Regions from separate parts of the Metabacillus sp. Hm71 genome, predicted to be linked through region 1. Evidence: riboswitches for the same ligand, from Rfam matches in the RefSeq annotation. Region 1 holds a riboswitch; each other region holds the start of a gene.
The links. Region 1 has a riboswitch for cobalamin ahead of ACSVDH_RS14755 ((2Fe-2S) ferredoxin domain-containing protein). Riboswitches for the same ligand answer to the same signal wherever they lie in the genome.

Region 1 (7,626 bases):
TTCATGAAAAATGACCGTAAATAACGGGCAATAACCGAAGGACTGTTTTCAGTATCCGTAAGAAGAGCTACTTTTTCTCTGCCATTAATACGTTGAGCAAGTCCTTTCATGTTTCTTCCGTGTACACTAACGATGTATGCGTCTTGCCAGCTTTCATTCATTTTTGCAAAAGCTTGCTGCAAGGAACTTAAGTAAGGATAAATCTCTACATTTAGTCTTTTAGCAAGATAGCTGCCAATTCCATAAAATAATGGGTCTCCTGATGCGAGGACAACAATGTTTCGTTCCTCCTCTTTTTCTAGAAACGTAACGAGTGAGGAAAGTCCGCCTTTTATGACTACCTTCTCACCACAATAATCTTGAAAGAAAGATAGTTGTCTCTCTCCACCTACTAGTATTTCACTCTCATAAATCCACTTTTCATAGACTGGAAGAAGACTCTTCTTACCATCATCTCCTATTCCAATCACCTTAATTGTTTCCTTCATGCTTCCCTGCCTTTCCAAGCAATGTACCCTTCATTGTGTACAAGCTTGTTTCAATCGATATACCACCATTTACTTCCTTTAACCCTGATAAGCAACAATAGGTACATAGAAGGGTGAAAAAGTTGTTGAACCCGTTCTCTACCATTAAATCGCCAACTTGGGATGCGGTATTAGCTTGTTTAATCGTTTCAAGAAGTTCATCATCGGTTACCCCTGCTTCAACTGCTACTCTTGCAAGAAAATTGAAATCGACAGGAGCACTTTTGGAATGAACCATCATGACCCCTTGCGCGACCTTTGAAAATTTCCCCATCATACCAACGAGAGAGACTTTTTTAATCCCTTGCTTTTTGCATTGTTTTAGTGTAAAACCAACAAAGTCGCCCATTTCGATAAAAGCTTCTTCGGGAAGCTCCGGATATTGCTGGATAGCGTATTTCTCACTTCGTCCACCAGTTGTAATTACGACATGCTCACATTGACTTGCTCTTGCTACACTAATTGCTTGAACAATACTTGCCATGTAAGCCGAGGTTGAAAATGGAATGACGGTTCCTCTTGTTCCTAAAATGGAAATACCGCCAATAATCCCGAGACGTTTATTTAATGTTTTTTCTGCCAATTTTTCCCCATCAGGGACGGAAATGATGATGGTAATACCTCTGGATATATTGTGTGATGTAAGAACTTCTTCGGCCGTTTCAAGAATCATTTTTCGTGGCACTGGATTAATCGCTGCTTCCCCAACGGGAACCGGAAGCCCTTCCTTTGTTACACGTCCTACCCCAATTCCCCCATCAAGTGTTATACCGGGCTTATCACTCCATGAAACAGTTGATTTAATCAGAGCTCCATGGGTAGCATCTGGATCATCACCAGCATCCTTAATTGTTTCCGCTTCAGCATATTCACTGTCAATCACACAGCTCTTCATTTCAAATGTTGCAAATTTTCCAACTGGTAGAAAGATCGTACTTTCCGTTTGGGGTTCACCCGTAATAAGTGCCATTAGAGCTGCCTTTGTTGTTGCTGTAGCACATGCACCAGTTGTATAGCCGGTACGCATTTCCTTTTTGTCCTTCTTTTTTTCTTTTCCGTCCATTGGTTAATCCTTATCAGCTAATAAAGAGATTGCATTTAATGCAGCAACCGTTACCGTACTACCGCCTTTTCTGCCTACATTCGTAATGAATGGGACATCTAATTTTGCTAATTCTTCCTTTGATTCTGGTGCTGATACAAATCCGACCGGTAAACCAATCACTAAACTTGGCTTTGCCTCCTCTTCCTTAATTAACCGAATCAATTCAAGTAGAGCCGTTGGTGCATTACCAATGGCATAGATACCACCATCAAATTGTTTAATTGCTTTTCTGACAGAAATAATGGCTCGTGTCGTATTTAAGCGTTTTGCTTCTTCCATAACGTCGGGATCTGAAATAAAAACATGGACACCTCCCCCATGCTTTTCAATTCTTCCTTTGCTTACGCCGCCTAAAATCATTTGAACATCAGCATATACCTGTTCGCCTTTACGGATAGCTTCGATTCCCGCTTGAACAGCTTTGTCATGGAACAGCATACTATGACCTAATTCAAAATCAGCAGAAGCGTGAACAACACGTTGAACAACTTTATACTGTTCTGGTGTATAACTATGTTCACCAAACTCTGAATCAATCATGTTAAAGCTGATACCCTCAATTTCTTGAGGTTGGACAGTTAGTGGTTTAAATTCTGTTTTAAAGTCCATTTTCTATTCCTCCATTTCATTTGTATAAGCTTTTTTGGTTTCTATTTAAGCATTATTGCGGAATATTGATATCCACTCTAGGAAGCTCGCTTTCCGTAAGCGGGCGGTGAGCATCCTTGGCGCTATGCCAGAGGAGGTCTCACCTGTCCCACCTCATCCACATGAGGCGCATATCAGTTCCAATCATCCTTCAACAGTTTTTGTTTTAAATAACCCATTAATATGAGCAAGTACACTTTGAAAATCTGAATATACATTTCCGTATTGAATCTTCGGTCTTTTAATCATGATCGTTTCAATGCCAAGCTCGAGCGCAGCTTCCAATTTCTCATCAACAGAGCCTGCCTTCCCGCTTTCTTTTGTGATCATCGTTGTCACTCCGTACTGCTTGTATAAGGCAGAGTTAAATTCCTTAGAGAAGGGACCCTGAATGGCGACAATATTTTTTTGAGGAAAACCGAGCTTTTCGCATTTTTCCATATTGTCCTTTCTTGGAAGCATTCGAGCAATCACTCTGGTATCTGGTTGGTTTAACAATCGACTCGTGAATATTTCTAATGTCTTGCTGCCTGTTGTGAGCATAATAACTCCTCTTCTTTCAGCAGCTGCTTCTGCCGCATCTTCATAAGTGTCAACCGTTGTAATTCCCTTATGTTCATATAACTTTGACTCACGTTCATATCGGATATAAGGAACACCTGCTTCTTTCGCACTTAAAAGAGCATTTTTGCTTGCTTCTTCAGCGAAAGGGTGACTTGCATCAACCACTGCTTTAAAGCCTTGTTCTTGGATGATTTTCACAAAATCCTCATTCGTTAGTCTTCCGACCAAAACATTTAATCCTGTCTTTTTCATTTCTTTTCCGGCATTTTCTGTTACAACTGTTGTGAGGACCTCATAACCTGAATCTTTTATTGTTAGCGCTAAAGCTCTAGCATCACTTGTACCAGCTAAAAAGAGAATCATCCTTTTTGAACCTCATGTTCATGATGATGGTGGTGATGATGATGTACATGATCATGGTCGTGATCGTGATGATGGTGGTGATGATCAATATGCTCCATTGCTCCAATTCGATAAACACATGTGTCACAGTTCATTTTTACTTCACCTTGTAATGCCTCTTCTATACGATCTTTTATGATGGTCTTCAGTCGTGAATGAAAGCCAAAATAGCCTGCAAGTTTAAACTCAACATCTCGGTGCTCTTGCTCAAACTCTAAAATCATGTTTTCAAGACGTTTGATTAAGATTCCCGTAAAAAGAAAATAAGGTAAGATGACAATTTTCTTTGCACCTAATTTAACACAGCGTTCAACGCCTTCTTTAACTAATGGATCTGTTACCCCCATAAAAGCAGGTTCTACGAATTTGTAGTTGAGTTTTTCCCATAATAGTCGAGTGATTTTATACAAATCACTGTTCGCATCAGGATCACTTCCACCTCGACCTAATAAGATGACAGCCGTATTAGGATCCTCTTCATTTATTTGTTCGCCAACATCTTCTAAGCGGCTTTTGCAAATTTCTATTGTTTCTTCATGAATGCCAAACGGTCTTCCATAGGTAAATGAAACATGAGGATATTTTTCCTTTGCCTCATCAATAGCTGCTGGAATATGAATTTTTGAATGACCTGCTGCAAGAAGCATGAGAGGGATAACATAAACACTTGTTGCTCCTTTTTCTACACATGTATGAATACCTTGGTCAATGGCTGGTCTTTCAAACTCTAGAAAACAGGTTTCCACTAAAAGCTCTGAATCAAGCTGTGGCTTTAGTTCTTCAATTGTTTGTCTTACCTGCTCGTTTCCTTCTGGATCTCGACTTCCATGACCAACTAGTAAAATGGCTTTCATATGATTCTCCCCTATCCTTTTAATCTCCACATGGAGCTGGTTCTATTTCTATCTTTGGTGCCATGTCTTTATATGTATAGCCTTGTACATTTCCTACTCGCTTAAAGTATTTAAAAAATCGCTCATTTGGATGGCCTTTTTCTTTGTATTCATGGACAATTTTTTCGATTACTTCGACAATTTTCTCTGGTTCAATTCCTTCTGCAACAGGCTGACCTGGATGAGCGGTTCTCCCAACTGTTTTCGCACCTAAAAATAAATCAAATTTCCCTTTTCGAAAGATAATGCCAATGTCTTCATTAACAGCTCCAAAACATGCCATACCACAGCCGTTAAATCCTACCTTTAATTCTTTTGGCAAATCAAGACCGCTTAGTTTTTCATGAAGCTCTTCAGCATATGGAATCGAATCCTTTTTTTCACCCTCACAAAAATCACATGCTTTTAGTTGAAACACATCACCGATAGGTTCTAATAGAAATCCAACATCATCTAGTTTCTTTGTGATTAAGTCAGGATTACTTGTTGGAATTCTAAGTATGATTTGATGGTGTGGTGTATACTCCATTGAGCCTTCGTCTCCAACAACCTCTGCAAGTATCATCATTTGCTTTGAAGTAAACTTTTTATTGGCAATTCCAGGGCTTACAGCTAATTCAAAAATGGATGTAATAGGGTTATTAACTACCACTTGTTTTTGTTGCATTTGCTTATTGTTCGTGGATTTGTCGAAATTTTTCTCCACTTTTTGAAGTGCCTCTAGAGCGATTTGTAATGAGCTTCTCTCAGGGTTTTTTTCTTTACATTTTTCGGGATGCTGTACCATATCATTTTTCCCTTTATGGAGCGCCCAAGGCTCGTTTTCGTGTCTAAGTCGTTCATGAGGCTTTAATCGTTGCTCAGTTGAATTCAATGTATATTTTCGTTGATAACCACGAGGCGTGATTATTTTATTGTCATATAAAAAAGTTGTTGAATTACCGATAACAACAGTTGTAAGCATGCCGATGTCGTGATCTAGCATATGTTTAAGATCTGTGATGACAATATGTTGTCGATCACGGTATGCACTTTTTACAAGACCAACCGGAGTCGCGGGTGATCTGTAGTTTAAGAGAATTCGTTGTGCTTCTTGAATTTGTCTTGTACGCCTTCCGCTCTTAGGATTGTAAAGGGTGATAACAAAATCAGCTTGTGCCGCTGCATCTATCCTTTTTTCGATTAAATCCCATGGGGTTAAATGATCACTTAAGCTTATCGTACAAGCATCATGCATAATCGGTGCCCCTAACAAGGAAGCGCAGGAGTTAATAGCTGAAACACCTGGAATGACTTCAACACTAACACCTGTTGCTTCTTTCCAGCCTTTTTCAATCAGCACCTCGTATACAAGTCCAGCCATTCCATATACCCCAGCATCTCCGCTCGAAATAACTGCTACCGTTTTTCCTTCTTCTGCTAGATGAACGGCTGCTTGGGCACGGCTCACTTCTTCAGACATCCCTGTACTAATAATCTCTTGATCTATTAATAAATCTTTAATCAATTCTACGTAGGTTTTGTAACCAATAATACAATCGCTCTCTTGTATGGCATCTTGAGCCCTTTTCGTCATATGCTCAAAGCTTCCTGGGCCAAAACCGATAACAAGTAACTTTCCTAACAATGCATTTCCTCCTTACACTTTGCTTTTTTGTGGTTTATCTATACCGACAATCGACTTTGAATGTTCAGGTGCTACAAAATGCTCATGTTCATATGTGTAAATCACACTATCTTCTATGACTTTTCCATCAATCAGATGCCCTTGGACAATTTCTTTTGCTAATTCAGGAGTACCAGCTTTGTACCATACTCCTTCTGGATAGACTACAACTACACAAGCATCTTTACATCTTCCGTTACATCTCGTTCGAGTTGTATGAATTCTATTGTCCAAATCTAAGGCTGTAATCTCTTCTCTTATTGCCTGTGTAACTTCCTCGCCACCTTTTCTCATACAGCTGCTTCCGTTGCATATTAAAACGTGATGCATTGTTTCGGTTAAATTCCAAGTCGTCATCTGAACACTTCCAATCTATTAAATATTTAGACTTTATTAACTGTTTAAAGAAGTAAAAAGTTTCTGAATCAGCTCAAAAAAAGTTTGACCTCAAATCCACCAAAGAGACTTACCAAGATAAGTGAACACCTTACAAAAGAAAATGAACAGAAAACTTTCCAAAACTTAAAAACTAAATAAAAGTGCACCCCTATATAGATAGAGGTGCACTAAAAAATAATGCTATGAATATAGCATTTTCTAATACACATCCACCTATATCCCCGTAGGTATCAGTTAAAAAGAAAAGGCAGGTCTCCTGACTAAGGTTCATTGCTTTATTACGTCTTCCCAATATAAATCAGTGACTATTTTGTAATAAAGCTCACCATTACAGTGGCGGGTACCGTGTCGGAATTTCACCGACTTCCCTCTTATGTTCAACAAAAGGTTGAAGTACACCTAATCTTTTAAAATATTTAATTGTTCATCTTAAATGTATTTGATTGCTATGAATAATATGTCCACTTTAATTTTTCAAAAAAAAAACGCTCAGGTTCAACTGAGCGGAGAAAAGTAAAATGAAGGCATACCAAAAAAATCTATTTGGTTGCAATCATTTCACCTTCTCACCTCCCGAAGAAACTGAAATTTATAAACTAAGACAGGTCTCCTGACTTGTGTTTCAATCTACTTTAAGCCCTTCCCATATAACCACCTAATTAAGATGGTTATACAGTGGTATAACTTATTTCGTCAACACTTACAGTTGCGGGGACAGTTCCGGAATTTCACCAGATTCCCTATTAAGCCAACTTGGCATCTTAATTTATTGCTTTGTTAGATTTATTAAATTCGATAGTTTATATAATAAAGTGTTATTTAAGATATTTCAACATATTATTGGTGAATAAGACAAAATTTACATGGCCGCTTCTTTTTCGTCATAAGCAATTAAAATAATATCAATAGATGATTAGTAAATTTAAAGAGTTTTGTCCTTTATGATAAAACTAAAAACGAAGCCTGATAAATTTAACCCCGTATTTGATTAAAGTGCTGCTGAGCTTGCATCTTTCTTTTTGAATTCAGCCTTTTTTGTCAGTAAACTATTTAATTTTTCAGAACTAAGGAGCATTGCTGCTACAAAAGCAACAATACAAAATGGGAAGATTCCTATTGTTGAATGAGTTGCTATGAAACCTAGAAGAGGAGGCATGAATGTAGTGCCAGTATAAGCAATTGCCATTTGATAGCCCATGATTGTCTGAGAATGTTTTTTCCCAAAACGTGTTGGCGTTTCATGCAACATACACGGAAATATCGGCGCTAATCCTAGTCCAACAATAATAAAACCTATAAGTGAGAAAATGGACGGCAATGGTAAAATTAGAATAACGGCACCAATTAATGCTATTATTTGTCCGAGCTGAATAAGAGTACGGTTCGTCATTTTAAAGGTAATAAAGCCTGTTATAAATCGAC
Region 2 (7,626 bases), 250 kb from region 1:
CTTTTGCATGTACAACACGCTCAGGAACACGTTCTCTATTAAAATGTGCTAGTTTTTCTAAAAGGTGTACATCTTGTAGTAATGTCGGGCCGCGCCCTCCTGCTGTGATTGAATTCTGGTTGTCCCCGACTGGAGCACCCCAGCTTGTAGTAAGTCTGTTATTCGTCATGTAAGAATCACCTCTAATATTTTTTAAGTATGATATTATAATAACATCTCTCAATTAAAAATCAATACTTTTTTATAATTATTATAATTTAATATTAAAAATTATCTTTAATTGACTTTAAATAATAGCTCGTAAAACAATCCTTTATATCCTATGATCGTGGTAGACAATCTATTACTCTAAAAATATGAGACTGTACAGCAAAGGATCACCAAATTGTGTTTGTTGGAGGGGTCAGTCCCTTTGAGACAGTCTCATACCCGTTATAATCCAAGTGAAATATATTTCACCTCTAAATATTCTTCGATTCCATGATGACCACCCTCGCGGCCGAGTCCGCTTTGCTTAAAGCCTCCGAATGGCGCTTGCGGTGTGGATGGCAGACCATCGTTTAAACCAATAATTCCGTATTCAAGCGCTTCTGTTACTTGAATACCTTTCGCTAGATTTTCAGTAAATACATAGGCTGCCAATCCGTAAATGGAGTTGTTTGCTCGTTTAATCACTTCTTCCTCCGTTTTAAAGGTTGTCACTGGAGCAATCGGCCCAAATGTTTCTTCAGTCATACAGAACATGTTATCATTGATGTTAGAAAGGATCGTAGGTTCAATAAAAAGTCCTTCTCTTCTTTTACCGCCTAATTCAACTTTAGCCCCTTTTTCAACTGCATCCCCTATATGCTGCAGCACTTTTTCCACCGCCTTCTGATCAATTAACGGACCAATATCCACCCCTTCATCCAGGCCGTTTCCAATCACCAACTCTTTTACTTTTGGAATTAGCTTCTCAATGAACGTTTGATAGATTGATTCGTGAACATAAATTCGATTGGCACAAATACATGTTTGACCAGCATTTCTGAATTTTGCTGCAACAACCCCATCAACTGCTTTATCCAGATCAGCATCAGCTAAAACAATCACTGGAGCGTGTCCGCCCAACTCTAAGGAAACCTTTTTTACTGTCTGTGCTGATTGCTGCATTAAAAACTTACCAACCTCTGTTGAACCTGTAAATGTGAGCTTACGGACTCTTGGATCTTGAAGCAGCACTTTTCCAATTTCCTTTGCATGCCCACAAACTACATTGATAACACCTTTTGGAATCCCCGCTTCATCAGCAAGCATGGCTAATTTTAAAGCTGTAAGCGGTGTTTGTTCAGCAGGCTTAATCACAACAGTGCAACCAGCTGCTAATGCAGGAGCTACCTTTCTTGTAATCATTGCTGCTGGAAAATTCCAAGGAGTGATAACCGCTACTACGCCAACTGGCTGTTTTTGGACAAATAAGCGTTTATTTCGTTGGGTAGCAGGAATCGTTTCGCCATAGATGCGTTTTGCTTCTTCTGCATACCAAGAAAAAAATCCATTTGCATAATTTATTTCACCGCTAGCTTCTTTTAAGGGCTTCCCTTGCTCCATTGTCATTAACTTAGCTAATTCCTCTCGATGCTGATGAATCAAGTCATGCCAACTTCTAATTAACTCAGCCCGTTCATATGCTGAATATGTAGACCATAACTGAAAGGCATCTGTTGCTGCTTCGATCGCTTTTAATGATTCCTTTGCTCCTCCATTTGGGACCTTTGCAATTATTTCATTCGTAGCTGGATTAGTTACCTTAAATGATGGCAAATGATCCCCTGTCCATTCCCCATTAATATACAATTGATATTGTTCCATACTGGCTCCCTCCTAAATTTTGCTTTCACTAGCCAATAAAGTTGGTTATGTTAAGCTTAAGTGATTTTCCTTAAAGGACTCAAGTTAAAAGCCTGCCTAATAATGGTATAGTATATTAAAAGTTTGGAAGTTAAATAGCTAAAAAAAGCACTACAACCTTAAAAAGGCTGTAATGCATAAATAATTCTCTTTAAAAGGATTAGACGGTTTCGATCGTCGATAATCTTTCTCGATATTGATGAGCTGCTTCCACCATTATTTTTAATGCAGCGATGGTCTCTGTTTCCCCTCTTGTTTTCAATCCGCAATCAGGATTTACCCAAAATGCGCGGTAGTCCAGAACCTCAAGTGCACGTTTTATATTTTGTGAGATTTCTTCTAAACTAGGGACACGAGGGCTATGAATATCATAAACACCAAGTCCAATCCCTTTGTTGTAATGATGCTGTTCAAAGGAAGCAATCAATTCACCATGGCTTCTTGATGTCTCAATTGAAATCACATCTGCATCAAGCGCATCAATCGCATGAATGATATCATCAAAATTTGAATAACACATATGGGTATGAATTTGCGTGTCCGCTTCCACTGAAGATGTAGCTAATTTAAAGGCATAGACTGCAGCATTTAAATAAGCTTCTGTTTTTTCCTCTTTTAAAGGCAATCCTTCCCGCAATGCCGCTTCATCTACTTGAATCATCTTAATTCCACTAGCTTCAAGTGCTTCAACCTCTGAACGGATCGCTAATGCGATTTGATTTAAGACATCAGTACGATCAATATCATCACGGACAAATGACCAATTGATAATTGTTACAGGTCCTGTCAGCATGCCTTTTACTGGTTTAGCTGTGAGAGATTGTGCATACACCGTTTCCTTTACAGTCATAGTTTCTTTGCAATACACATCCCCAAATATAACTGGAGGCTTTACACAGCGTGAGCCATATGACTGGACCCAACCAAACTTTGTAATGGCGATTCCTTCCATCTTTTCACCGAAAAACTCAACCATATCTGTTCTTTCAAACTCCCCATGTACAAGGACATCTAGTCCAATCTCTTCTTGAATATCGATCCACTTCTTGATTTCAGCTTTGATGTATTCCTCATATTGATGAGCTGTTAGCTCACCTTTTCTCCATTTCAATCGCTCTTTACGTACTTCCTTCGTTTGAGGAAAGCTGCCAATTGTAGTCGTAGGTAATATTGGTAAATCAAAGCGTTCAGCTTGTACTTCTTTCCGTTTTATCACATCAATTCGTTCCGAAGAATAATTGCCTATATTGTTAATTGCTTCTTGGACAGTTTTTACATTTCGATGTGAGGAATTTGTTAATTCAACAATTGCTTGATCATGTACTTCTAGTTCTTGAACACTGCCATCATGATTTGCAACTTTTGTTAACAGCACAACTTCTTCTAGCTTTTCATCTGCAAAAGATAAGGCTTTTTTTATTTGTGTATCCAATTGCTGCTCGCTTTTTACAGTAACTGGAACATGAAGCAAACTGCAGGATGGCTGGATAATCAGGCGATCTTTATCAATAAACCTCGTTAATTCATAGACTGCCGTTAATTTTTTTGTCAAATGAGATTTCCAAATATTACGTCCATCAATGACACCTGCGAAAAGAACCTTATCGCTCGGAAAACCGTGTTCTTTTAGATTTTCAAGATTTCTCCCTGCATCATGTACAAAATCAAGTCCTATCCCTTGAACTGGCAACTCAATGATTTCTTGATAAAATTCGAGACTTTCAAAATACGTTTGAAGGATAACGTTAACTTCAGGAACCCCTTCATTAAACGCAGCATAAACTTTTTTAAACTCATCAATGATTTCTTTATCAACATTTTTTACTAAAATGGGTTCATCTACCTGAATCCATTCTGCACCAGCTTCTTTTAATTGCTTAAACACATCTATATAGAGAGGAATAAGTGAGTTTAATAGTTCTGCTCTTCTTTGCTTATCATACCCTTTAGATAAAGACAATAATGAAATTGGGCCAAGAATAACCGGCTTTCCCTCTATGCCGAGCTTTTGTTTTGCTTCAAGGTACAATTCAAGCAATCGATTTTTGCCTAAATTAGGTTGTGCATTCTTTAATTCCGGAACAATATAGTGATAGTTTGTATTAAACCATTTTGTCATCTCAGAGGCGATTTTCCCTTTGCTTCCCCTGGCAATCTCGAAATAGGTTTGAAGAGTCAGCCCTTTCTCTTCCGTTTTAAAACGCTCAGGAATTAACCCAAACATAGCTGCTGTATCGAGCACATGATCATAGTAACTAAAATCACCTATCGGGATAAGATCAATGCCTTTCTCTTTCTGTTTTTTCAAATGGGATAAGCGAATATGTTCCATTTCTTTCTCAAACTGTCCTTCGCTTACTTGTTCTGTCCAAAATAATTCTAAAAGCTTTTTCCATTCACGATTTTCACCAATTCTTGGATAACCAATATTTGAACTTTTTATCTTCATTTTCTTTTCTCCTCGTTCCCAATTTTTCTGATGTTTGTCCAATAAAAAAGCCTCTCTATGAATAGATAGAGAGACTTTGGATAGGCATAGTTAACTAGAGTTGAAATGAATGAATCGTTTCAACATATGACCACCACTCCTCCCTATTTCGCGTAGGTAATAAGTGCATACAATAGGCAGGTCTCCTGACTCAGGTTCTACACTTCAAATCCCTTCCCATTTCAAATTGAAACAGTGGATGCGATTGAAGCTCCCCATTACAGTGGCGCGACCGTGCCGGATTTTCACCGATCTTCCCTTTTAAGTTAAAAGCAAAGCTTTTAACACCTATTGCCTGAACATTATTAAATTTTAAAATAATTGAAACATGTGATTTAGATTAAACCATTTTTTCTCTTTTAGCAAGTATTTTTCTAATGGGCTGTATTTGTCCACTGTGAGTGGAACCGCTTTATGCATCGATAGCTAGTCAATATAACGTTTTTAACAAATAAAGCGAGACTCCTATCAGCGGGGTTTTACTGCCCGTTAAAATGGGATAAAAAAATTCGCATAAAAACTGATTCAAACTGTAACACTCCGCCATAACCTACATACACTTATATGGATTTTATACAATAAAAAATAAAGGAGAGTTGCCTTCATGAATCCTTATGGATACAATTATTACCAAGAATTCATCCCTAATCATTATAATTATTATGCCCCATATGATTATGATGCTTTTACACAGCAAACAGAACAATACGAGGGAAATAGACAACCAACACTTGAAAGAAGAGTTTCTCAACTCGAACGACAAAATGAACGCCAAGGACGAGAAATTACAAGACTTAATGATGAAATAAGACGATTAAACCGGGAGATCAATAGAATCAATCGTGAATTTAACCGTATAAACCAGCTGGTAACACAGCTCAATGAAAGAGTTGAGCAACATACTCGAAGATTAAATCGACTTAACCAACGGCTTCGTGCAGTTGAAAATAGATTAGATCTGCCATTCACTCCAGGTGAAGGCGGTTTTTAATCATGTCATTATTCAAGGATGATCATTAGTAATTATCTAAGGTCATCCTTGTTTTCAATTCATTTTTTGAACTTGTTATATCCATCAGTGGGGGGGTTACTGCCCGTAAAGATTGGGATAAAAAACTATAGTTTGTACATAATAAAGTTGATTATGTTGAGAGGAGGTACATATGTATGACAAATCGTAATGATAATCGTGAACGACAAAACAAATATCCGAATAACAATCAACAGGATACAGAGTTTTCAAAGGATATTAATATTAGAAGTGAGAAAACGAAAAAGGATTTACAGAAATAATAAAGAGAGGCTGCCAGCCTCTCTTTATTATCTTAAAATTTATCTCGTCCTTTTAACCTTTGATGAAAAACGAGTCCTGCTCTTCCTTTTCAAATCATTTGCACTTTTTCTGGATGAGGATTTTGAATCATTTCGTGGTTTTTGTCCTTTTCTCACTGAGCGAATTGAATCTTTTGTTAGTGGGCTTCTTTTCACTTCATAACCATCTCGATCAGGAAGACTTACTCCTTCAATTACTCGCTTTTCCAGCGATTGGTTAATCCCTTTTTCAATCATACGAAGAAAGTCGCGATCCTTTGGAGCTACTAAAGTATAGGCCACTCCAACACCACCGGCACGACCTGTTCGGCCAATTCGATGAATATAGCTCTCTACATCATGCGGAATATCGTAATTGTAGACATGTGTCACACCTTCTACATCAAGGCCTCTTGCTGCAACATCAGTTGCAACCAACAGTTGAATTTTCGCTTCCCTAAACTGCTTCATCGCTTTTTCTCGTTTGGCTTGTGTTAAATCACCGTGAAGTTCTTCAACCAAATAACCATTTGTGAGAAGGGCTTGGTGGAGTTTTTTGGCACGGATCTTTGTTCTGCAAAAAATAATTCCTAAAAAAGGACGATCTTCTTGTAATAAATGCAGTAATGTCTCCTGTTTGCGACGATCAGTGGTTTCTATAATAATTTGTTTAATCTCCTCCACAGTAACCTGTTTCGCTTTAATTTGAATGTTCTCTGGCTCAACCATATATTTTTTTGCCAAACTACGAATTTCACTTGGGATGGTTGCAGAAAAAAGCAAGGTTTGACGAGTTGAAAGCGTTTCATAAAAAATTTCGTCTACCTCAGGAAGAAACCCCATATGCAGCATTTGATCAGCCTCATCCAATACAAATACTTCTACTGTTGAAAGATCAATGGTTTGCCTGCGAATATGATCCAACAACCGACCAGGAGTAGCTACAACAATATGCTGTGCTCCTTTTAGTTTTTTCAACTGATGCGCGACATCCTGTCCGCCATAAACGGCAAGCACATTAACTCCTTCCAGATTTTCTTTCATTTTCTTTATTTCTTTCGTTATTTGTTGTGCTAATTCACGTGTTGGCGTCAAAATAAGTGCCTGAATTTCAGATTTATCAACATCAATTTTTTCTAATATCGGCAGAACAAAAGCCAATGTTTTACCAGTTCCTGTTTGTGCTTGGGCAATAAGATCTTTTCCCTCTAACACAGAAGGAATGGCTTTTTCCTGTATTGGGGTAGGCTTTACAAATCCTAATGACTTTAATGTATCATTTAATTCTTTTCGAATTCCTAGTTGTAAAAAATCATGCAATATAATCACATCTCTTTTCCTTAAATAAGTGCCATTTGTTTATTAGAAGGCTTATTTACTATAGCACAAAATAATGGTTAAGCTAGGGAAAATCATTTTTTTTAATCTATTATGCACATTTCCTGTTTCATACATATTATGATCTTTTTTGCTGACACTATCCTAATTGTCAAATCGTACACATCCTATTCTAAAGGTAATAATTATGCAAAACGCTGTACTGATTAGTAAAAACAGGTAAGAGTTTTGGCAATATGATGAAATAAAATGAGTCCTCGTTAAGATAGGGTAGAAATGATAAGCCCCTTATCTAATTTACATAAGGGGCGAATTTCTTTTCATATGTTTTAAGTTGAAGAAGTTTAAGAACCCGTAGAACGATAATGCCTGACACCTATCTGCCACACAAACAAACAAGGCAAAATAAATAAGATCCCTGCTAATGGTGACATCATGTATAAATAACCATTTCCTTCGTGTTTATCAAGAAGATACAATAATGGCAAGTAATTGACACATCCGAAAGGGATGATAAAAGTAAAAAATTTCGTCACCCAATTTTGATAAATATTTAAGGGATACTGAGCCATTTCTCTCCCACCGTCTGTAAATATGTT
Region 3 (7,626 bases), 2.2 Mb from region 1:
ATAAAATTTTGAAAGGATGATTAAAATGAAAGCATTTGAACGCATAGTTGTAGCTTTTAATAGTTCGGAGGATGGTAAAGAGGCTCTTGAGTTAGGAATTCAGCTTAGCAAGCAGCTGGATGCAGATCTATCCGTAGTTCACATCCAAAAGAAAGCGCTTTTAGACGATAACAATAATTTTGGTACCATGATTCCAACTAGCAGTTATGAAGGAGAAAACACGAGACATTTTCCAGTAATTCCTGATCCTGTTGAACATACCGGAGCAGAGGAATATGACAAAGAAACAATGGCTATACAAAGTGAAGCAAGAAGAATGTTGGATCACCATCAGGCAAGTGGAGAGGTGACAATCCTAGATGGAGACCCGTCCGATGTCATTGTTTCATTCGCAAGGGAAAACAACGCAGACCTGATTGTGGTCGGAAGCCGGGATCACAGCGGCTTAAAACGCTTGTTATTCGGAAGTGTTAGTGAAAAAGTTTCCCAGCAATCTAGTATCCCAGTATTAATCGCAAAATAATTCTATTTGTCTCAAAAGGTCAAGATCTCCCAAACACCAGTTGTGCTTGGAGGTCTTGACCTTTGTGTTTATGAGGCTTTTATTTTTGCATCAACTTTCCTTTTCTTACTATTTTTTTGATTACCTATTAATAGTTGGATAAGTCAGTCGATATACCTAGTAGAACGATTATTCGAAAATACCAAAGGAGATTATTTTTATGGGTTTTCTGTCATTTATAAAAGATAAAAAATCAGCATCTAATGAAGCAGCTATTGAAAAAGATCAAGAACTTATCCAGCAAATTGCTTTAACTGTTGATGAGCCCTCGCTGCAAAAGCAGATTAAAATGGTCGGTTTAACAAAAAATGATCTGCTCCTTTCCTCGAAGCTTAAGCCTTATATTGAAGATAACATTCAAAACATCGTGAATGCCTTTTATTCTTCCTTTGATTTTGAGCAAGCGCTAAACGATATCATTGAAGCATATAGCTCTGTTGAACGATTAAAAACAACGCTAAAGAAGCATATAATCATGATGTTTGATGGTCGTTTCACAAACGATGATGTGAACAGAATTAGAAGAATTGCCTATATACATGTAAAAATTGGCCTTGAGGCCAAATGGTATATAGCAGCCTTTCAACAGCTTTTTTCTTCTGTGATTCAAACAGTTGAACAACATCTTACAACAAAGCAAGACATGGTGGATGCTGTCTTAAGCTTATCCAAATTATTTAATCTGGAACAGCAAATTGTCTTAGAGGCATATGACAATGAGTATGCAGCAGTACGAGCTGAAATTGAGCGTGAAAAAGAACAAATTCGTGCAGACGTTAACGAGCTGGCGATACAATTAGCTGAAGCAAGCGAAGAAACAAATGCATTTGTTCAGGAAATTGTTTCCCAATCAAAGGAAATCGCCTCCTACTCCATTGATCGATCAGAGGTAGCTGCTACAGCAGAGAAACAAGCACATAATGGCAAAAAGGATTTAGATGAACAAAATCAATTAATGTCGTTTATTGAAACAAATACAATCGATATTTTACAACAAATGAAAGTACTGGAGCAAACCTCCGAAAAGATTAATCATGTTGTCTCCATTGTGACTTCTATAGCTGAACAAACAAATTTACTTGCGCTGAATGCTGCTATCGAATCAGCACGTGCCGGCGAATATGGCAAAGGATTTGCTGTGGTTGCAAGTGAAGTTCGCAAGCTAGCCGAAGAGACAAAAAATTCGGTTCAAGGTGTTTCAAGTTTAATTACCAATATTCATTCACAAATCGATAGTATGTCTACCTCTATTAATAAAGTGGCTGAGCTTACAAAAAAGGGCACAACGCAAATGAATGATATGAACTTAATCTTTGATACGATTTTATACATGCTGAATGACAACAAACAACAAAGCGAACAAGCCAAAATGGATTTGTTAAACTTCACCAATGTCATTAATGATGTCTCAAAATCAATTGCGCAAATTGCCGAAACATCTGACAGCTTAAAAGAGATGGCAAAATCCATATAATTAAATCCAACAAAGGGTCAGTCCCACTAACAAGCACCTATTTTACGATCTTTAAAATATGTGTTTGTAGGGTCTGGCTCTTTTGTTTTGAGACAGCTTTTTCGGGCTGTAATCACTATACCAATAAAATCTATAGCTTTATTTACCAACTATAAGAAAAGCTATTTATTAAGACTAATATACTGAGTTTTCCATATTGCAGATTGACAAAGAATATTAGATTGATATAATATTCTTTGTTGTGCTTTTATGCAAAAAAGCATCAAAGCGTTTAAGTTGTAAAGGAGCAAGTATATGATAAAAAGTACAGCATCGTTTCATTTTAAAGAAGCGGTTTTCATTTTATTCCTTATATTAGCGATTATTTTTACTAGTTTATTTGTATGGAAAACAGAGCCGCATCTAGCTTTATTAAATTGTTTGATACTCGTTTCATTTCTTGGCTTGATGAAACGATATACATGGAAAGACTTAGAATCAGGAATCATCAAGGGAATCCAAAGGGGCATACAGCCAATTATCATCCTTGCCTTAATCGGAATCCTAATTGGTGCTTGGATGTCCAGCGGTACGATACCAACTGTTATGGTGTATGCTCTAACCATAATCCGTCCTGATTATTTACTGATTACTTCTTTATTTTCTTGTATGGTGATCTCAAGTCTTGTCGGAAGCTCCTTTACCACTGTTAGCACCGTTGGAGTAGCTCTTATGGGTGCTGGAATGGTAATTGGCCTCCCTGCCCCTTGGGTCGCTGGAGCCATCATTTGTGGTGCATGCTTTGGCGATAAAATGTCACCAATGTCTGATACAACGAATTTTGCCTCAGGGGTCGCTTCTGTTGAGATTTTCACGCATATTAAACATATGACCAAAACAACGATTCCTAGCATCGTTATCACAACGGCTCTTTTTTATTTTCTTGGCACAATTGCACCTATCCATACTGTATCACTTACGGAAATGACAAACATGGTTACGATCATAAAAGACTCCGTTCAAATTAGCAGTCTTACGTTACTTTCACCACTGTTGGTTATCCTTTTAGCGTTTCGGCAGTTCCCTGTTATTCCTGCATTAATCGTTGGAATCATTACGGCAGGAATCACTTCTATCTGGTTGCAGGATGTAACAATTGGCGAGTTTCTTCATGTCTTACAAAACGGGACTACGTTCACAATCGAAAATGAACAGGTCGCTAATATGCTAAATCGCGGCGGCTTACAATCAATGATGTGGTCCATTTCACTCATCATGATTGCCTTTGCTTTTGGCGGTTTGTTAGAGGCATTAAATATTATCCCTGCTTTAATGAACGGATTGATTGAACGTGTTCAGGCAAAGGGTCAGCTTATTCTTTCAACAGCTGCTTCCTCCATTGGGGTGAACCTTTTAACAGGTGAGCAATACTTATCGATTCTAATTCCTGGACAATCCTTTAAAGGCTTGTATGATAAAATGAAAATTGAACGCAAATATATGTCACGGACATTAGAGGATGGAGGTACACTGGTGAATCCGCTGGTTCCTTGGGGGGTAAGCGGCGCCTTTTTTGCACAAACACTTGGTGTTCCTGTTATCGACTATTTGCCTTTTGTATTTTTCTTATATTTATCACCTTTCTTTTCAATTCTTTTTGGATTTATCAGGAATAGGAAAACTGCCTTCTAAATTTTTTAGTAAGTGGATCTGGCGCGAAGTCAGATCCCTTTTTCGTTTTTTTTTTGCAAAATTCTTTGAATCTAGATAAATTTCGACAATTAGTAAGAATTGGTTGATTAATTTACATCTGTACTTTATTATTGATATAGAAACAACACATCTATATATTGATGTGCGTCTAAACAACAAAAACTATATATTGTATCTTTGCGAGTGAAGGCGCCGTTTAGGCTGAAAAGGGAATCTGGTGAAAATCCAGAACTGTCCCCGCAACTGTAAGTGTGACGAACTGAGATTGCCACTGTACACATGATGTATGGGAAGGCCTCAAAGTAGGACGAGCACAAGTCAGGAGACCTACCTATTACTTGCAAAAGTTTCAATTTCTTCGGGGGCTGAGAAGATGAAACGATAGTAAGGATTAATGGGCTTTTTCTCTAATACTGCCCTGCTCTTCTTATCTGTCGTTTTTCCCCACCCCCTTAGTAAAACGAACAGATGGAGGAATTATTATGAATACGACAACAACCCCTGTTATTATTTGCGGGAATCATCAAGAAGCATTTGACCTGAATAAACTTACATCATTTATTAAAAACATACATCAGCATTTCCCTTCACTGGAAATAGACGATTTTCTTACTAGAATCGAAAACACCATTCTCCAAAGAGATTCATATACATCTGAACAACTCACAAATTTGCTCATTTTAGAAGGATTATCAAATATCAATGAACAAGAGCCTGATTGGACCTATTTTTGCGCACAAATCTATTTAACTAAGCTTTACAAGGAAGCTGCTGCAAATAGAGGGTATGATAAATCGCAAAAATACGGAAGCTTCTATCAATTGATTGAGACCTTAGTAACGAAGGGACTTTATCACAGCAAGCTCCTCGATCAATACACAAAAGAAGAGATTGAAGAAATTGGTTCTTATATCAATCCTGAAAACGACAGGTTATTTACATACATTGGTTTAAGAACATTAGCAGACCGCTACTTAACACGTGACTACTCAAAGCAAACCTATGAGCTTCCCCAGGAACGATTCTTAATCATTGCCATGACTTTAATGGCTAATGAAAACAAGGAGCATCGCCTTGAGCTTATAAAACAAGCGTATTGGGCAATGAGTAATCTTTATATGACAGTGGCAACTCCAACCTTATCAAATGCTGGTAAACCTGTCGGACAGTTATCCAGTTGCTTTATTGATACGGTTGACGATAGCCTGCAAGGAATTTTTGACAGCAATACTGACATTGCCAATCTATCAAAATCAGGCGGCGGAATCGGCGCTTATTTAGGAAAAATCCGCAGCCGCGGCAGTGATATAAAAGGCTTTAAAGGTGTTTCATCAGGGGTTAATGATAGCCCTCTTGTAGCGTAAGTTACGAGTAATAAAGGTGGTCAATTGCGGGAAACTCCGAGTATCTCAAGGTAGGATACCATGCAGCAATGACATGGCGAACCCTAAAAAACCGAGAGTGCGGATAATCTGCAGCCGAGCTTCCTAGTTTACTAGGTTGAAGGTTCAACGACTAAGTAGTTATAAAAGAGATTTTATAACTCGAACCACCTATCCACTTTTCGAAGTGGATAAAGATATAGTCTGTTCTGTACAGCGATGTACAGAGGTAGGCAGAGATGACCTATCCCTCTAAATTTTTTTAGAGAGTAACAATTTAAGAATTCCATGGATGAAACAGCTTAACAATACAGCCGTCAGCGTAGACCAGCTAGGACAGCGCAAAGGTGCAATTGCCGTTTATTTAGATGTTTGGCATAAAGATATTTTCTCTTTTCTCGATGCTAAGCTGAATAATGGTGACGAACGCATGCGTACCCATGACTTATTTACAGGCGTTTGCATTCCTGATGTTTTTATGGAACAGGTGGAAGCACGCGGTGATTGGTACTTATTTGATCCTCACGAGGTTCGCAAAGTAATGGGCTACAGCATTGAAGATTTTTATGATGAGGAAAAAGGCAATGGCAGCTTCCGTCAAAAATACTGGGAGTGTGTCAGCAATGATCTGCTAACGAAAGAAAAGGTCCCAGCGATTGAAATCATGAAGCGCATCATGATCAGCCAGTTAGAAGCAGGTACGCCATATATGTTCTATCGCGATGAAGTAAACAGACAAAATGCGAACGCACATCAAGGAATGATCTACTGCAGCAATCTTTGCACAGAAATCACGCAAAATCAAAGCGCAACGACAGTCGAAGAGCAGTATACAGAGGATGGAAAAATCATTACCGTTAAAACGCCGGGTGATTTTGTTGTATGTAACCTCTCCTCTATTAATCTAGCAAAAGCTGTCACAGAAGATGTGTTAGAAAAACTGATCCCAATTCAAGTAAGAATGTTGGACAATGTGATTGATTTAAACACAATTCCTGTGCTTCAAGCAAAAATCACCAACCAGAAGTACCGCTCCATAGGTGTAGGTACGTTCGGATGGCATCACCTGCTGGCACTAAAACAATTAAGATGGGAGCACGAAGAAGCCGTTCAATATGCTGACGAGCTTTATGAAAAGATCTCCTATCTAACAATTCGTGCAAGTATGGAGCTTGCAAAAGAAAAAGGCTCCTATTCCGTATTTGAAGGGTCTGATTGGCAAACTGGCGCTTATTTTGAAAAGCGAGGCTATCTGTCAAAAGAAAGCACTCTTGACTGGGAGCAATTGAAGGAAGAAATAAAAACAAATGGAATTCGGAATGCATACTTAATGGCCGTTGCACCAAACGCATCGACATCCATTATTGCCGGAAGCACAGCAAGCATTGATCCGATTTTCCAAAAGGTTTACTCAGAAGAAAAGAAAGATTATAAAATTCCTGTTACCGTTCCTGATTTAAATTCTACGACAACATGGTATTACAAATCGGCTTATTTTATTGATCAGCGCTGGAGCATCAAGCAAAATGCGGCTAGACAACGCCATATCGACCAGTCGATCTCTTTTAACTTATATGTACAAAACACAATCAAAGCAAAAGACTTATTAGACCTGCATTTAACAGCATGGAAAGAAGGGCTTAAAACAACCTATTACCTCCGCTCAACATCAAGCGAAATCGAAGAATGCGAATCCTGCGCGAGTTAACCGAAAAGCGGAAGCGCCTTGCTCAGCCCCGACAAGCATAAGACGATTTAGAATAGAAGGCGTTCTTTGCCTTCAATTCTAAATTGGCTTATGACTCGAGGGGCTAGGCGCTGCAGCTAGACACCGACACTAATTTATAGAAGGTTATAGTTATTTTTCAAACACCTGAAACGGCTGACACAGCCCCAGGCAAATAAGACGCTTAAAGAAAGATGTATCTTACCATCATTCTTAATCGTCTAATCTTCATTGTTAAATAACGAGAGATAAATAATAAAGGAGCTCACTAAAATGGAAAACACTACACTTATGAAACGGAAAATCATGGATGCTGCTGCTCCGAATCGTTCAACTGCGATCATCAACGGAGAAAGCTCCAATGTGTTAAACTGGGATGATGTTGCCTACCCTTGGGCATTTCCACGTTATAAAAAAATGCTTGCCAATTTCTGGACGCCTTTTGAAATCAATATGGCACAGGATATTAAGCAATATCCTCATTTAACAGACGATGAAAAGGACGCTTTTTTAAAAATCATTGGTCTTCTCGCCCTTCTTGACAGCATTCAAACTGATTATGCTGGAAAAGTCGCTGATTATATAACAGATTCAAGCATTAATGCATTAATGATCATCCTTGCCCAGCAAGAGGTCATTCACAACCATTCCTACTCATATGTCCTTTCAAGCCTTGTTCCGAAACAAACACAGGATGAGGTTTTTGAATATTGGAGAAACGAGCCTATCTTAAGGAAACGAAATGAATTCGTAACCAATGGCTATCAATCCTTTGCTGAGCAGCCAACAA

Region 2: another riboswitch for cobalamin. It lies ahead of metE (5-methyltetrahydropteroyltriglutamate--homocysteine S-methyltransferase); the one in region 1 lies ahead of ACSVDH_RS14755 ((2Fe-2S) ferredoxin domain-containing protein).
Region 3: another riboswitch for cobalamin. It lies ahead of ACSVDH_RS04420 (ribonucleotide reductase N-terminal alpha domain-containing protein); the one in region 1 lies ahead of ACSVDH_RS14755 ((2Fe-2S) ferredoxin domain-containing protein).

Annotation. Positions count from the first base shown of each region.
Region 1 covers NZ_CM200278.1:3,032,009-3,039,634, forward strand. The annotation lists gene cbiE (precorrin-6y C5,15-methyltransferase (decarboxylating) subunit CbiE) at 1-488, opposite strand, end outside; gene ACSVDH_RS14730 (cobalt-precorrin-5B (C(1))-methyltransferase) at 472-1,590, opposite strand; gene ACSVDH_RS14735 (precorrin-8X methylmutase) at 1,594-2,241, opposite strand; gene cobK (precorrin-6A reductase) at 2,425-3,207, opposite strand; gene ACSVDH_RS14745 (sirohydrochlorin chelatase) at 3,204-4,100, opposite strand; gene cobJ (precorrin-3B C(17)-methyltransferase) at 4,120-5,766, opposite strand; gene ACSVDH_RS14755 ((2Fe-2S) ferredoxin domain-containing protein) at 5,779-6,162, opposite strand; cobalamin riboswitch at 6,434-6,622, opposite strand; cobalamin riboswitch at 6,788-6,983, opposite strand; gene ACSVDH_RS14760 (MFS transporter) at 7,193-7,626, opposite strand, start outside.
Region 2 covers NZ_CM200278.1:2,782,032-2,789,657, reverse strand. The annotation lists gene katA (catalase KatA) at 1-169, opposite strand, end outside; gene ACSVDH_RS13595 (NAD-dependent succinate-semialdehyde dehydrogenase) at 433-1,851, opposite strand; gene metE (5-methyltetrahydropteroyltriglutamate--homocysteine S-methyltransferase) at 2,051-4,339, opposite strand; cobalamin riboswitch at 4,498-4,685, opposite strand; gene ACSVDH_RS13585 (hypothetical protein) at 4,983-5,369, shown strand; gene ACSVDH_RS13580 (hypothetical protein) at 5,546-5,671, shown strand; gene ACSVDH_RS13575 (DEAD/DEAH box helicase) at 5,711-7,009, opposite strand; gene ACSVDH_RS13570 (ABC transporter permease) at 7,372-7,626, opposite strand, start outside.
Region 3 covers NZ_CM200278.1:867,955-875,580, reverse strand. The annotation lists gene ACSVDH_RS04435 (universal stress protein) at 26-523, shown strand; gene ACSVDH_RS04430 (protoglobin domain-containing protein) at 723-2,036, shown strand; gene nhaC (Na+/H+ antiporter NhaC) at 2,334-3,707, shown strand; cobalamin riboswitch at 3,899-4,078, shown strand; partial or broken gene ACSVDH_RS04420 (ribonucleotide reductase N-terminal alpha domain-containing protein) at 4,211-5,068, shown strand; partial or broken gene ACSVDH_RS04415 (ribonucleoside-diphosphate reductase subunit alpha) at 5,394-6,818, shown strand; gene ACSVDH_RS04410 (ribonucleotide-diphosphate reductase subunit beta) at 7,110-7,626, shown strand, end outside.